One region of the Leuconostoc carnosum genome, then DNA from elsewhere that is predicted to be linked to it. Evidence: predicted binding sites of a transcription regulator. Region 1 holds the regulator's gene; the other holds the start of a gene.
The links. The regulator HrcA, encoded in region 1, represses chaperone genes, less so after heat shock. The targets are predictions, from matches to a motif close to TTAGCACTCNNNNNNNNNGAGTGCTAA.
Positions count from the first base shown of each region.

Region 2: groES (co-chaperone GroES) is a predicted target of HrcA. The motif match lies at 1,692-1,718, and genes of this name have one in related genera.

Region 1 is NZ_CP042374.1:321,106-325,869, forward strand. Features, by position in the region: gene dnaK (molecular chaperone DnaK) at 1-358, opposite strand, end outside; gene grpE (nucleotide exchange factor GrpE) at 460-999, opposite strand; gene hrcA (heat-inducible transcriptional repressor HrcA) at 1,041-2,069, opposite strand; gene ribF (riboflavin biosynthesis protein RibF) at 2,201-3,148, opposite strand; gene truB (tRNA pseudouridine(55) synthase TruB) at 3,151-4,059, opposite strand; gene FGL89_RS01545 (PTS sugar transporter subunit IIA) at 4,046-4,561, opposite strand; gene FGL89_RS01550 (aminotransferase class I/II-fold pyridoxal phosphate-dependent enzyme) at 4,571-4,764, opposite strand, start outside.
Region 2 is NZ_CP042374.1:668,421-673,184, forward strand. Features, by position in the region: gene groL (chaperonin GroEL) at 1-1,280, opposite strand, end outside; gene groES (co-chaperone GroES) at 1,378-1,662, opposite strand; gene FGL89_RS03200 (YitT family protein) at 1,840-2,673, opposite strand; gene FGL89_RS03205 (DUF956 family protein) at 2,673-3,047, opposite strand; gene FGL89_RS03210 (PTS system mannose/fructose/sorbose family transporter subunit IID) at 3,163-4,074, opposite strand; gene FGL89_RS03215 (PTS mannose/fructose/sorbose transporter subunit IIC) at 4,089-4,764, opposite strand, start outside.

The DNA of each region.
Region 1 (4,764 bases):
AAGCTGGTACTGTAATAACAGCCTTTTCAACCTTTTCACCTAAATAATCTTCAGCATAACCTTTAATGTATTGCAAAATCATTGCTGAAATTTCTTGTGGTTGGTAATCTTTACCACCAGCACTAACCTTATATCCTGCTTCACCCATGTGTGACTTGATAGAAATAATTGTATCTGGGTTGGTAATCGCTTGTCGTTTAGCCACATCTCCAACTTGGTTTTCGCCATTTTTAAATGACACAACTGATGGTGTTGTACGACCACCATCTGGGTTTGTGATAATCTTTGGTTCGCCACCCTCAAGGACAGCAACTGCTGAGTTCGTTGTTCCTAAATCAATACCGATAATCTTTGACATGAATATATTCTTCCTTTACTTTTTTAATCGAGTTTAAGCTTTTTAAGGTGTAGTGCGTTGCGCTGAATCACCATGATTATTAATGATATGCTGACGTTGATTTACTTTGCTACCGCAACCATTGCAGGACGGAGAACACGATCTTGCAGGATATAACCCTTTTGCAAGACAGAGGCAATAGCATCTGATTCAACTTCATCTGTTTCAACACTTTGAATGGCTTGATGCTTTGTTGGATCAAATGTTTCCCCAACTTGACCTGTTTCAGAAATACCATTATCTGTTAACGCTTGAACCAAAGTTTTAAGTGTCATTTCAACACCAGTTTTAATTTGCTTAGTAACAGCATCGTCTGCTTCGACTTGTAAAGCACGTTCTAAGTTATCTACGGCTGGCAATACTGCAGTAGCCAACTTCTGTCCCTCATATTTACGCATGCTTTGTAACTCACGCGCATTGCGTTGCTGAATATTTTGTATTTCAGCTTGTGAACGGAGTAGCTTGTCTTCTAATTCTGATATTTTTAATGTCAACTCATTAATTTTTTGTTCTTGCGGATCAACGTCTTCTTTTAATGCATCAACGTCTGATTCATTTTCCTCGATGACCACATCTTCATTAACAACTGCTTCATCTTTTATTTCTTCTTGACTTTTATCTGCCACGTAAGTGACCTCCTAATTTATGTATATTCAATCATTTTCTGACTCAATGCTTCACCAAAAGCATCCATAAGCAATGTATGATGCGCATATGGCATGCGAATTGGTCCGAGCAAAGCAATGATCCCCTCACCTTGATTAGGGACGGTAAATGCTCTTGTCATTAAGCTAAACGGTTTGAGTAATGGTTCCCCAATCTCAGAGCCAATTTTTACTGTAACGCGTCGTCCGTAAGTCGGTGAAACTCTGCGTATGCCGGAAGCCGATGTTAAAAACTCTAACAAACGCTTCAAATCTTTCGTTTCGACATCGTCATCACTAAAGTCCAAAACATTCAACCGACCACCAATATGCACATTATCACCAATTGATCGTGCCAGCACATCACCAAACAGTTGTAAAAAAGCTGCAGGTGTTTCAATCACACGACTCATTTGCGTCGGCAGCTCATCTGATTGCATCATTCGTAAAACTTCCAATACAGGCTGCCCTGTCATCTGATCATTAATGTATTTCACCATACCATCTAAAGATGCCACAGCGAGTTCACGTGGTAACTTGAAAGTCTGACTCGTAACTTTACCATCATTGGTCACCAATACCGCGATCAACTGCTGGTTTTCTAATGGCACTAAACGAAAACCTGATACTTTAACCCCGGAACGCTTTGGCTTTAAAATTAAAGCTGTCGCGCCAGTAAAATCAGATAACGTTCTGGCTGATTCATCAAGTAAATCATCAATTTCATGGAAGTTACCGCGAAACGACTGCATGACCATCACAACATCTTGCTGTGTTGCATGACGTGCCAACATTAAATTATCTAAATAGTATCGATAACCTGATCGTGACGGTACACGTCCAGCTGAAGTATGCAGTTTTTTGATAAGCATCTCAGATTCTAATGCTGCCATCTCGTTACGAATGGTTGCCGAACTAACTTTAATATCTAGTTGTTCTTGTAGACTCTTTGACCCAACTGCATGCGCCGTCTGCGTATACTCATAGATGATGGCATTTAAAATCAACTTTTGCCGTGCTGTTAGCATACCATCACCTCCATTTATATTAGCACTCTTTGCATCTAACTGCTAACAGTTATTATGATACACCTTTTTCAAAATAACGCAACCCTTTTTAGCACTCTTTTTATATGAGTGCTAAATAAAAAAGCACTCAATCATTGTTGCGTGCTTTTAAAATATTGACGTGTCGCTATTTCGTCCTGTTTCAGTTGTTCAATTAAACCATCAATGCCAATAAACTTAACTTCACCACGAAGATAATGATGCCAAGCAATCACTACTTCTTCACCATAAATATCTTGTTTAAAATCTAATATATTAATTTCTACAGTAATTGGATGTTCGTCACCGAAAGTAATATTACGTCCGATACTGGCCATACCCATATACCAAGTATCTGAAATTTTTACCTTTACGGCATAGATACCTATGCCAGGTAACCACTCTAATTCAGGCGTTTTGACATTGATAGTGGGGAAACCTAACTCTCTACCACGCGCTTCCCCATGAACTATCAGACCAGTCGTTGTATAAATACGTCCTAATTGTCGGTTAGCTTTATCAACATCATGTTGTTCTAAGGCACAACGAATCATCGTTGAACCAATTTTTTGATTACTGTCAGTAAACTCCGGCACTTGAACCACATCAAATCTCTGCTGAGCATAGTCAGATAAACGATCCATATTAGATATATCTGGATTACCGCCATATAAATGATCAAATCCAGCAACAACAATGATTGGGTTAAGGCGCATCACAACGTCATCTACAAACGTCTGTGGGGATAATTGTGCTAATTGAGATGTAAATTGCATAACATACATAGTATCGACACCAAGTTCCGTAAGCAAAGCTGCTTTTTGAGATAGCGTCGTTAAATAACGTAAGGGTTCAGTCAAAGTTTTAAAGACAACTACTGGATGTGGGTCATATGTCAGTACGGCTAGAGGCACGCCCAATTGATTAGCTGTAGTCTTTGCGCGTTGAATAACAGCCTGATGTCCACGATGAACACCGTCAAAAAAACCCATTGCAACAACTTGTCGAACCGGCTTTTGAAAATTTTTAATTGGATAATGTAATTTAACGATTTTAGTCATTTTTATTCATTCGTAAATACGTAGCGAGAGCGCCACACATTTTGTTCCCTATCATAAGCATATACTGCCTTAAGTTCACCATGATAAACAAGTTGCAAATAATCATTACTAGGTTCCCATTGGCTAATCTTCTGACCATTTTTAACCGCAAACCATTCGTCATCAGACAATGATTTTATTGGCCATGTGAGTATATCTTGAATGGATATAATATGTTGCAATAGTTCTTCACGTGATAATGTTTTTAACGATTCCAAGGTTATAGCGTCTTCTTGAGTAATACCACTGCCCATTGTGCGCGTTAAACTAGTCATTGTCGCCGGAACGCCTATTTTCTTACCAACATCAACAGCAAGCGTACGAATATATGTCCCTTTTGATACAGTAGCTTCAAAGTTAAATAGCTGGCGTTGATCTACATAGATCACATCAGATGTCCGTTTAAAATTATAAATAATGGCATCACGAATTGGCCGATCAACGCTTTCTCCAGCACGTGCATATTCATATAATCGCTTACCATTTACTTTTACCGCTGAAAACATGGGCGGTGTCTGTTTAATATGTCCTTGCAGCTCTGCAATAGCTTCATCAATCACCCGATTGGAAAATGGTGTTGTGATGGTTGTCTCTTCAACCACCTCGCCGTCCAAATCTTCCGATTCCGTTGCAAAACCCAACGTGATTTCACCAATATAACGCTTTGGACGAGTTTGTAGCTCATCAATTAATTTAGTTGCCTTGCCTAATGCAACCACTAAAACACCATCAACATTTGGATCTAATGTGCCTGCATGTCCAACTCTTCGTTGGCCAATTGCTCGACGTACTTTGGCTACAACATCAAATGATGTCACACCTTTCGGTTTATCAATGACAATGATACCATCAATTATATTACTTGGATTCATTAACAACCTCTTGATTTTGCCAAACATTTTGTCCGGCATATACTGCACCATATCGTACTCGCGGTATCACATTTTCTTCAAAAATAACATAAACTGTTGCATTGCTATTTTTGGCGCTAATTGTACCAATCATATCGCCAGCATGTAATTGTTGTCCGTGACTATACAGCGCTAAACGTGCGTTGTCAGTATCATGCGTCACAACACTCACTACGACTTCAGCGTGATTAACACTTTTAATTGTTAACATATTTTTTTTAGATTCAACAACGATACCTGACACTGGTGACAGAATAGTATAACCATTTGGTAACATCATAAATCCATTTTTACTATGGATTTGGTCATTTTCATCATCAATTTTTTGTAACTGACCGGTAACAGGTGCTACTATAACCGTTAATTCGGATTGACGTGAAATTTGAACAGCATTAATTTGCCCAGTTGTTCTCAAATTTCCGTATTGACTTTTTCTACTGAATAAATTTTGCCACCAACTCATATATTCCTCTTAATTATCTCTACGTAATTGATCGATGTATGTCGATAAACGATGTATGCCTTCGTCAAGATCCGCATCTGATGCTGCATATGAAATTCTGATATATGCCTTCGCTGCCTCACTAAAACCAGAACCTGGGATAACCGCTACCTTACCTTCTTGTGCTAATTTTAACGCAAAGGAATCGCCATCCTCACCTAAAT
Region 2 (4,764 bases), 350 kb from region 1:
AAGGCTTCAACAGCTGAAATAACATTAACCAATGCCGTACCACCACCAGAAACGAAACCTTCTTCAACAGCAGCACGTGTGGCATTCAAGGCGTCTTCAATACGATACTTGCGTTCCTTTAACTCAGTTTCAGTTGCAGCACCAACATTAACGACAGCCACACCACCGGCCAACTTAGCCAAACGTTCTTGCAACTTTTCACGATCAAAGTCAGAAGTTGTTTCAGCAATTTGTTGCTTAATTGTATCAACACGTGCAGTAACAGCACCTTTGTCGCCAGAACCCTCAACAATAGTTGTGTTATCTTTTGTAATGTTAACCTTTGAAGCTTGGCCAAGCTGTTCAATTGTAACATCCTTCAAATTCAAACCAAGGTCTTCGGTAATTACTGTACCACCTGTCAAAATAGCAATGTCTTCTAATTGTGCTTTACGACGGTCACCAAACCCTGGTGCCTTAACAGCAACAACATTAAATGTACCACGCATTTTGTTCAAAACTAATGTTGGCAAAGCCTCACCAGTAATGTCATCAGCGATAATCAACAATGCACGACCTTGTTCAACAACGCTTTGCAAAACAGGTAAAATATCTTGAATGTTACCAATCTTCTTATCAGTAATCAAAATGTAAGGATTGTCCAAGTTAGCTTCCATCTTGTCATTATCAGTCACCATGTATTGTGACATATAACCACGATCGAATTGCATACCCTCAACAACATCCAACGTTGTTTCAATACCCTTTGACTCTTCAATGGTAATCACACCATCATTACCAACTTTGTCCATTGCCTCAGCAATCAATTGACCAACTTCTTCATTAGCAGCAGAAATAGAAGCAATTTGAGCGATTTCAGCCTTGGTATTTACTGTATGTGATAGTTCATGCAACTTAGCTACAGCAGCAGCCGTTGCTTTTTCAATTCCTGTACGAATACCAACTGGGTTAGCACCGGCAGTCACATTCTTCAAGCCTTCTGAAACAATAGCTTGTGCCAAAACCGTAGCCGTTGTCGTTCCATCACCAGCAATATCATTAGTCTTTGAAGCAACTTCAGCTACTAACTTTGCCCCCATATTTTCAAAATGATCTTCTAATTCAATTGCCTTAGCAATTGTCACACCATCATTAGTAATTGTTGGTGCACCATAAGATTGTTCCAAAACAACATTACGCCCCTTAGGACCAATCGTTGTCTTAACTGTGTCAGCTAATTTATCGACACCTGCCTTCATCTTTGAACGTGCATCTTCTGAAAACTTTAATTCCTTAGCCATTTGTAAAATACCTCTTTAGTATGCTTAATTTTTATATCATGATAGATAATTAATATTCATCTATCATTCTTTTTAAAACACAAAATTGATTAATTATTTATTCAACCACTGCTACAACATCTTTTTCATGAAGCGCTAAATAATCAGTTCCTTCAAATGATACTTCTTGACCTGCATACTTATCAAACAAAACTTCATCACCAACTTCAATTGATAGTTCACGGATTTTACCATCATTTAACACGTAACCTGTGCCCACAGCAACAACTTTACCTGTTACAGGCTTGTCCTTAGCATTACTTGCTAACACAATACCACCAACTGTTTGTTCCGCAGCTTCTGTTACTTCAATAATCACACGATCACCTAATGGCTTCAACATGAGACAATACCTCCGATTTGATTTTGATTTTAGCACTCTTTTATATTGAGTGCTAACTACACCTTTAAGTATATCACTTTACCTTTTATTGTCAATAAAAAAAGACGCACCTGCAATGCGTCATTTGCTCGCGAATCTTACTGATAATTGAAGATTTACTCGTGCTTTTATATTCAATTAAATAAAGGTACCACCATGAGCCTCACTAATATCATAAGCTATCATAAAGGCTTGCGGATCAACTAAATGCACCCCACGTAAAAGGTGATTGTAATCTTGATTGTCTAAAATAACCATCAGCATTTCACGACCATCACCAGTATATCCACCCCGCACATCTAGCGAAGTAAAACTCGTTTCATTATGAGAAAGATAGTTTTTAATGCCCTCAATATTGTTATTACTTGTGATATACACCATTTTGCGTCGATCTAACCCTGTCTCAATATAATTCATAATAACAGCTGTAATCATTAATGAGAATAAGGCCAACAAAAGTGGTTCAATGCCGCCAGTCGCTATGTTTCCCAATGAGACAACAGTGTCAATGACAAGTAACGAAAATGCCGGTGCAATTCGAAAATATTTTTTTAAAATCATTGGTGGTACTGCCGTACCACCACTCGAGGCATCAACGCGATATAGTAAAGCTAAACCAACGGCAAAAATTGTCCCCCCCACTAAGACTGCAAATGTGCGATCAGTTAATACTTGGCCACTTGGTGTTATTTTTAATAGTATAGGTAACACGAAACTACCAAAAGCGATGCGTGCTGTCGTCCCACGATCCAAAAAAACAGCTGCCAAAATAATCATCAAGACATTCACAACTAAAACAACAATTGCACGATCAAAGCCAAATAATTGATTGGTTAAAATTGCCAATCCTGTTGCGCCACCTGCAGCTACTTTAGCTGGTGCATAAAAGAAGTTAATACTTACCGCTACTAATTCCAGGGCTGCAACGATGGTCAAATAACGTAAAACTTGATGCCTTTGTAAATACTTCATTAACTACCCATCTTTCGTTTCTTAGAAAAAATTGCTTTGACACGTTGCCAAATTGTTGGATTTCTCAAGATTTTATCATCCCCGATATGTTCACGCATAGTTTTTAAGATTTTTCCTGCTGCTTTGGCAGAAAAATCAAAATTACCTCGATCTGTCACAACACGAAAACGACGACCTATTTTTTTATTTGAAACGTTAACATAAACAATATTAACATTTGCCCAAGGAATTTGAATGTAATCAGACACATTATTATCATTAAAAAATTCAAATGCCTTATCGCCAATCAGAAATTTACCATATCGAGCGCCAATTCCCAAAAATGAAATACCTTGGGTTGTTAATTCAACACTGCTATTAAGTGATTGTACCATACCTTACTCCCCACCTTTCACTCATCACTTAATGGCAGAAATGAGTATGTTGTTTTCTATGTACAAAGGCGCTCGTCTATTCAGACGGGCGCTTTTTTCCCATATAATTATTATATTACATAATGTGTAGCACACGCATAAGAATTCCAAAAATAAAGATACCAATAATCATTACAATAGGTGATACATTTTTCTTAAGCAACCACATAGCCAAGAATGTCAGCAACAATCCCATTAAACCAGGAATCAAACTGTCTAAGTTAGCTTGCAATGTATTAGGTTCCATTCTTGTCAAAGACAATCCAGAAGCTTGGTCACCTAAAATTTGTTGTAATTTACCACCAGTCACTGAGCCATTAGGAAACTTAATATAAGCGCCTTCGGCTAACCTTTTAGCCGGTAATTCAACGGCAAACTTAATTGAAACCCAACGCTCAACTAGGACTGCTAAGATAAACATACCAAGAATTGACGCACCTTTGGTGATATCTTTCAATAAACCACCTGAAAGATCTTGCGTGATAGCAGATCCGGCACGGTAACCAAATTCTTGCGTATACCAGATAAATGACATACGAATTAAGTTCCACAAAACAAAGAACAAAACTGGTCCTAAGATATTGCCAGATAGCGCTAATGAGGCTCCCAAGGCACCAAGAATGGGACGAACAGTGAACCAGAAGACTGGATCACCAATACCAGCCAATGGACCCATCATACCAATCTTAACACCTTGAATGGCAGTATCATCAATTGCGGCACCATTGGCACGTTCTTCTTCCAAAGCCAACGTCACACCAATAATAGGTGAAGCCACATAAGGATGTGTATTAAAGAATTCCAAGTGGCGCTTTAAAGCAGAGGCGCGATCTTCTTTTGTTGTATATAATTTTTTAATAGCTGGGATTAAAGAATAGGCCCAACCAATGTTTTGCATACGTTCATAGTTCCACGAACCTTGTAGGAATTGAGAACGCCATGCGACAGACAAGCGATCATTACGTGTAAGTTCAACTTTTTCAGCCATCATATTGCCCCTTCCTAATACTGGTTCAAAATGCTACCGACCGGATCACCCGAGTCGCCACCATTTGAACCACCACCACCGCTATTGCCACCCATCTTTGATAGATTAATGTAAATCAAAGCAAGTGCAAGACCGATAGCACCTAACGCAATTAATGTTAATTCACTAACAGCTGCTAGAGCAAAACCAATGGCGAAGAAAGGCCATACTTCACGCGTTGCCATCATGTTAATAACCATTGCATATCCAACTGCAACAACCATACCACCACCAATGGTCATACCACCAGTCAACCAATCAGGCATAGCACCTAATGCTGATTGAACAGCCGCTGCAGGAATCGCAATCAACAAGCCTGCAGGAATCGCAATACGTAAACCTTGTAGCAGTAAGCCAAACAAGTGCAAACGTTCAATTGTTTGATACTTACCCTCTTTAGCAGCAGCATCGGCACCATGGGTCAACCCAACAGCGATTGTACGAACAATCATTGTTAAAAACAAACCGGCAACAGCTAATGGAATAGCTGAAGCAACGGCAACACCAATACCTGTTGACGTAAAGTTATCACTCTTAACCATGATAATAGCCGAAGCTACCGAAGCTAACGCGATATCTGGTGCGACAGCCGCACCGATGTTAGCCCAACCAAGCGCAATCATTTGTAATGACCCACCTAGCATAATTCCT